2 regions of the Curtobacterium sp. Csp1 genome follow, and region 1 is predicted to be linked to the other one. Evidence: riboswitches for the same ligand, from Rfam matches in the RefSeq annotation. Region 1 holds a riboswitch; the other holds the start of a gene.
The links. Region 1 has a riboswitch for ZMP and ZTP ahead of glyA (serine hydroxymethyltransferase). Riboswitches for the same ligand answer to the same signal wherever they lie in the genome.
Positions count from the first base shown of each region.

Region 1 (3,395 bases):
CTGCCGAGCCGCGTGTACCGCGCCGTGGTCCGCGCCGGCGGCGTGCCCGCCTGGCAGGCCGAGGGCCTCCGCCAGCAGTTCGGGCGGGTGCTCCGACGGGGTCTCGACGGCGTCGACGTGATGCGCGACGACGTCGCCCGGATCACCGGGACCGCGCCGCGCCCGCTCCGGGCGTGGGCGGCCGACCACCGCGACGACCTGCTCGGGTGAGGTGCGGGGCGGACGTGCCCCGTGCCTCCCGGCCGGTCGTCAGCGCGCGGACGTGAGCGTCGCGACCAGGTGTTCCTGCACGAACCCGAGCCAGTCGTAGACGTCCCGCAGACCGACACCGGCGTCGCCGGTGTACGACGACTCCTCGGTCGCGGCGTCGACGATGCCGAGCCGCTCCACGCCGTCCCGCGCCCCGGTCGCCCACGCCAGGACGACCCCGGCGTTCGTGGTCTTCTGCGCCAGCAGGTCCGACCGCGTGTACTGCGCGAACTCGGCGCTCGCCTCGGGGTCCTGCGGGTAGGCGTCCGGGAACATCCGCGACGCGACCGGGTCGTCCGTCAGGTCGCCGTCGAGCACCTGCTGCAGCTGCTCCGTCAGGCTCGCGAGCAGGGCGCGCTCGCCGGAGGACAGGCCGAGGTGCACGCCGTCCCGCCGCCGCACGAACGGGATCACGCGTCTCCTCCCGGCGCCCGCTCGACCGTGGCCTGCAGGCCGAAGCCGTGCAGCGCCTCGACGTGGCGCTCCATCGCCTCGCGCGCGCCGCTCGCGACGATCGCCCGCCCGTCGACGTGCACCTGGCGCATCAGGTGGTCCGCGCGGTCGTGGCTGAAGCCGAAGTAGCTCTGGAAGACGTACGTCACGTAGGACATGAGGTTGACCGGGTCGTCCCACACCACCGTCGTCCACGGCACGTCGTACCGGGCGCGGAGATCGGTGCGTTCGTCGAGCTCCGGGCTGCTCAGGGTCATGCGACAAGGGTGACACGAACCGACCGGCTCGGTACGATCGACGGGTCGCGACTGGCGTTGGATGGGTCACCATCGGGGAGCGACACCTGACACGGAGCGCGGCCGTACGCCTGGGCCGCGCCCACCAGTCCACCTCGTCGTGCACGCGCGCGACGGAACAGACAACGAGGAGTCCCGTGTCCATCACCGATCTGCCCGCTGCGTCCACGCAGTCGACGTTCAACGCCCCGCTCAGCGCGGTCGACCCCGAGATCGCCAAGGTGCTCGAGCAGGAGCTCGGCCGCCAGCGCGACACCCTCGAGATGATCGCGTCCGAGAACTTCGTCCCGCGCGCCGTGCTCGAGTCGCAGGGGTCCGTCCTGACGAACAAGTACGCCGAGGGCTACCCGGGCAAGCGCTACTACGGCGGCTGCGAGTTCGTCGACGTCGCCGAGCAGCTCGCCATCGACCGGGCGAAGGCCCTGTTCGGCGCCGAGTACGCGAACGTCCAGCCGCACTCCGGCGCCAGCGCGAACGCCGCGGTCCTGCACGCCATCGCCTCCGCCGGGGACACCATCCTGGGCCTCGAGCTCGCGCACGGCGGTCACCTGACCCACGGCATGAAGCTCAACTTCTCCGGCCGCATCTACAACGCCGTGTCGTACGGCGTCGACCCGGAGACGTTCGAGGTCGACTACGACGACATCCGCGCCAAGGCCGTCGAGCACCAGCCCAAGGTGCTCATCGCCGGATGGTCGGCCTACCCCCGCCAGCTCGACTTCGCGAAGTTCCGCGAGATCGCGGACGAGGTCGGCGCGACCCTCTGGGTGGACATGGCGCACTTCGCGGGCCTCGTCGCCGCGGGCCTGCACCCGTCGCCCCTGCCGCACGCCCACGTCGTGTCGTCGACCGTGCACAAGACCCTCGCCGGTCCGCGCTCGGGCATCATCCTGTCCAACGACGAGTCGCTCTTCAAGAAGCTCAACTCGGCCGTGTTCCCGGGCCAGCAGGGCGGTCCGCTCATGCACGTGATCGCCGCCAAGGCCACCGCGTTCCTGCTCGCCGCGCAGCCCGAGTTCAAGGACCGCCAGGAGCGCACGCTCCGCGGTGCCCGTCTGCTGGCGGACCGCCTCACGCAGGCCGACGCGAAGGCCGCCGGCATCGACGTCCTCACCGGCGGCACCGACGTGCACCTGGTGCTCGTCGACCTGCGCGAGTCCGAGGTCGACGGCAAGCAGGCCGAGGACCTGCTGCACCAGGTCGGCATCACCGTGAACCGCAACTCCGTGCCGTTCGACCCGCGCCCGCCGATGGTCACCTCCGGTGTCCGCATCGGCACCCCGGCGCTGGCGACCCGCGGGTTCGGCGACGCCGAGTTCACCGAGGTCGCGGACATCATCGCGCTGACGCTCATGCCGAACCCGGACATCGCGGCGCTCTCGGCCCGGGTGAAGGCGCTGGCCGACGCGTTCCCGCTGTACGCGTGAGCGCCGCGCCCTCGATCGCGCCCCTGCCGCGCGAGCGCTGGGCGGGTGAGGGCAGTGCCGTCCGCATCGACGGCACCGCCCTCGCCGCCCGCACGCTCGACGACCTGAAGGTCCGGATCGACCGGCTGCACGACCACGGGTTCCGACCCGGTCTCGGCACGATCATGGTCGGGCAGAACCCGGGCTCGGTGTCGTACGTCGCCGGCAAGCACAAGGACTCGGCGCAGATCGGGCTCGACTCGGTCCGCATCGACCTGCCCTCGTCCGCGAGTGCCGCCGACATCCGTGCGGCGATCCTGCAGATGAACGACGACCCCCGGGTCACGGCGTTCATCGTGCAGCTCCCGCTGCCGCAGGGCATCGACCCGATCCCGATGCTCGAGCTGATGAACCCGGCGAAGGACGCCGACGGCCTGCACCCGACGAACCTCGGGGAGCTCGTCCTCGCGGTCCCCGGCGGTGCGGGCACGATCGACGCCCCGCTGCCGTGCACCCCGCGCGGCATCGTCGCGATGCTCGAGGCCTACGACGTCCCGATCCGCGGCCAGCACGTGACGATCATCGGGCAGGGACTCACCGTCGGCCGCCCGCTCGGGCTGCTGCTCACCCGGCTCGAGGCCACGGCCACGCTGACACACTCGCTGACCGAGGACGTCGCCGCCGAGTGCCGTCGCGCGGACATCATCGTCGCCGCGGCCGGGGTCGCCCGGCTCGTCCAGCCGGACTGGGTGCAGCCCGGGGCGGCCGTGATCGACGTGGGCATCAGCCGCATCGTGGACCAGGACACGGGCAAGGCGAAGCTGCACGGCGACGTCGACCCCGCGGTGGCGTCCGTCGCGGGGTTCCTCTCGCCGACACCGGGCGGCGTCGGGCCGATGACCCGGGCGATGCTCATGAAGAACGTCGTCGAGGCCGCCGAGCGCCACCTGCACTAGCCGGCGCCGCCGCGGCGAGGCCCTTCGCACAACCG
Region 1 covers NZ_CP054594.1:4,098,398-4,101,792, forward strand. The annotation lists gene HUN58_RS19745 (NmrA family NAD(P)-binding protein) at 1-210, shown strand, start outside; gene HUN58_RS19750 (DUF2017 family protein) at 250-663, opposite strand; gene clpS (ATP-dependent Clp protease adapter ClpS) at 660-959, opposite strand; ZMP/ZTP riboswitch at 997-1,082, shown strand; gene glyA (serine hydroxymethyltransferase) at 1,142-2,425, shown strand; gene HUN58_RS19765 (tetrahydrofolate dehydrogenase/cyclohydrolase catalytic domain-containing protein) at 2,422-3,360, shown strand.

Region 2 (3,395 bases), 1.1 Mb from region 1:
TCGCCGCCGTCGGGGAACCACGTGTTGCTGGCCAGGACGCGTGGCCAGGCCGCGGCGAGCAGCTCGCGTCCGGCGTCCGTCAGGTGCAGCCGGGAGGCTCGTCCCCGACCGGGTGCAGCACCGCGCGCCACGAGTCCCCGCGTCGCGAGCGACTCGACCAGGCTGCCCATGCTCTGCGCGCGGACCCCCACCGCCCGCGCGAGCTCGGCCTGGTTGAGCTCGTCGGCGGCGGCGAGCTGCACGAGTGCGCCGAAGCCGACGGGGGTCAGGCCGAGGGGCGCGAGTTCCTCGTCGAGGCGGCGGGCGAGCTCGCGCGCGGCACGGACGACCGTCCACGCGGCGATCGCGTCCACGTCGTCGTGGGTCACCGAGAAGTCGCTGGACACGCACCGATGGTACCGGCGTACCGTCGAGTAACAGGAAACTGATACCGAAGGAGGAGCACCGTGACCGAGACCATCGCCATCACCGGGGTCACCGGCGACGTCGGCGGGAAGACCCTCGAGCTGCTGCACGCCGAGGGTGTCCAGGTTCGCGCCGTCGTCCGCCGTCAAGACCAGGCCGAGCGGCTCCGTGCACGGGGCGTCGACGCGCGGCTCGCGGACCTCGACGACCTCGACGCCCTGACCCGGGCGCTCGACGGCGTCGACCGGTTCTTCCTCGTCACCCCGGTCAGCGAGCGGCAGGCCGAGCAGGGGGCGACCGGCGTCCGGGCGGCCCAGTGCGCGGGGGTCCCGCGGGTCGTGCACCTGTCCGGGGGCGACGCCGCCGAGCACTCCCCGATGCCCTGGGCCGCGGCGGCCTGGCGCACGGACCGGCTGCTCCGCGCGAGCGGGACGGCGTGGACGATCCTGCACCCGTCGGCCTTCATGACGAACCTGCTGCCCTCCGCGCCGGCGATCCGTCGCGGCTGGTTCCCGCACACCACCGGCCGCGGCCGCGCCGGGTGGATCGACACCGCCGACATCGCCCGCACGGCCGCGACCGTGCTGACGACCGACGGGCACGACGGCACCGAACCGGTGCTCACCGGCCCGGCGTCCCTCGACGCGCACGGCATCGCCGTCGAGCTGACCGCCGGCCTCGGGCGACGCGTCCGGCCGCTGCACCTGCCGAGCCGCGTGTACCGCGCCGTGGTCCGCGCCGGCGGCGTGCCCGCCTGGCAGGCCGAGGGCCTCCGCCAGCAGTTCGGGCGGGTGCTCCGACGGGGTCTCGACGGCGTCGACGTGATGCGCGACGACGTCGCCCGGATCACCGGGACCGCGCCGCGCCCGCTCCGGGCGTGGGCGGCCGACCACCGCGACGACCTGCTCGGGTGAGGTGCGGGGCGGACGTGCCCCGTGCCTCCCGGCCGGTCGTCAGCGCGCGGACGTGAGCGTCGCGACCAGGTGTTCCTGCACGAACCCGAGCCAGTCGTAGACGTCCCGCAGACCGACACCGGCGTCGCCGGTGTACGACGACTCCTCGGTCGCGGCGTCGACGATGCCGAGCCGCTCCGCGATCGTGAGCCGCAGGTCGGTCAGGCAGCGGAGCCAGGCCTGCTCGTCCTCCTGGGTGAGCACGCCGTCCCGCGCCCCGGTCGCCCACGCCAGGACGACCCCGGCGTTCGTGGTCTTCTGCGCCAGCAGGTCCGACCGCGTGTACTGCGCGAACTCGGCGCTCGCCTCGGGGTCCTGCGGGTAGGCGTCCGGGAACATCCGCGACGCGACCGGGTCGTCCGTCAGGTCGCCGTCGAGCACCTGCTGCAGCTGCTCCGTCAGGCTCGCGAGCAGGGCGCGCTCGCCGGAGGACAGGCCGAGGTGCACGCCGTCCCGCCGCCGCACGAACGGGATCACGCGTCTCCTCCCGGCGCCCGCTCGACCGTGGCCTGCAGGCCGAAGCCGTGCAGCGCCTCGACGTGGCGCTCCATCGCCTCGCGCGCGCCGCTCGCGACGATCGCCCGCCCGTCGACGTGCACCTGGCGCATCAGGTGGTCCGCGCGGTCGTGGCTGAAGCCGAAGTAGCTCTGGAAGACGTACGTCACGTAGGACATGAGGTTGACCGGGTCGTCCCACACCACCGTCGTCCACGGCACGTCGTACCGGGCGCGGAGATCGGTGCGTTCGTCGAGCTCCGGGCTGCTCAGGGTCATGCGACAAGGGTGACACGAACCGACCGGCTCGGTACGATCGACGGGTCGCGACTGGCGTTGGATGGGTCACCATCGGGGAGCGACACCTGACACGGAGCGCGGCCGTACGCCTGGGCCGCGCCCACCAGTCCACCTCGTCGTGCACGCGCGCGACGGAACAGACAACGAGGAGTCCCGTGTCCATCACCGATCTGCCCGCTGCGTCCACGCAGTCGACGTTCAACGCCCCGCTCAGCGCGGTCGACCCCGAGATCGCCAAGGTGCTCGAGCAGGAGCTCGGCCGCCAGCGCGACACCCTCGAGATGATCGCGTCCGAGAACTTCGTCCCGCGCGCCGTGCTCGAGTCGCAGGGGTCCGTCCTGACGAACAAGTACGCCGAGGGCTACCCGGGCAAGCGCTACTACGGCGGCTGCGAGTTCGTCGACGTCGCCGAGCAGCTCGCCATCGACCGGGCGAAGGCCCTGTTCGGCGCCGAGTACGCGAACGTCCAGCCGCACTCCGGCGCCAGCGCGAACGCCGCGGTCCTGCACGCCATCGCCTCCGCCGGGGACACCATCCTGGGCCTCGAGCTCGCGCACGGCGGTCACCTGACCCACGGCATGAAGCTCAACTTCTCCGGCCGCATCTACAACGCCGTGTCGTACGGCGTCGACCCGGAGACGTTCGAGGTCGACTACGACGACATCCGCGCCAAGGCCGTCGAGCACCAGCCCAAGGTGCTCATCGCCGGATGGTCGGCCTACCCCCGCCAGCTCGACTTCGCGAAGTTCCGCGAGATCGCGGACGAGGTCGGCGCGACCCTCTGGGTGGACATGGCGCACTTCGCGGGCCTCGTCGCCGCGGGCCTGCACCCGTCGCCCCTGCCGCACGCCCACGTCGTGTCGTCGACCGTGCACAAGACCCTCGCCGGTCCGCGCTCGGGCATCATCCTGTCCAACGACGAGTCGCTCTTCAAGAAGCTCAACTCGGCCGTGTTCCCGGGCCAGCAGGGCGGTCCGCTCATGCACGTGATCGCCGCCAAGGCCACCGCGTTCCTGCTCGCCGCGCAGCCCGAGTTCAAGGACCGCCAGGAGCGCACGCTCCGCGGTGCCCGTCTGCTGGCGGACCGCCTCACGCAGGCCGACGCGAAGGCCGCCGGCATCGACGTCCTCACCGGCGGCACCGACGTGCACCTGGTGCTCGTCGACCTGCGCGAGTCCGAGGTCGACGGCAAGCAGGCCGAGGACCTGCTGCACCAGGTCGGCATCACCGTGAACCGCAACTC
Region 2 covers NZ_CP054594.1:987,016-990,410, forward strand. The annotation lists gene HUN58_RS04895 (MarR family winged helix-turn-helix transcriptional regulator) at 1-386, opposite strand, end outside; gene HUN58_RS04900 (NAD(P)H-binding protein) at 447-1,319, shown strand; gene HUN58_RS04905 (DUF2017 family protein) at 1,359-1,835, opposite strand; gene clpS (ATP-dependent Clp protease adapter ClpS) at 1,832-2,131, opposite strand; ZMP/ZTP riboswitch at 2,169-2,254, shown strand; gene glyA (serine hydroxymethyltransferase) at 2,314-3,395, shown strand, end outside.
Region 2: another riboswitch for ZMP and ZTP. It lies ahead of glyA (serine hydroxymethyltransferase); the one in region 1 lies ahead of glyA (serine hydroxymethyltransferase).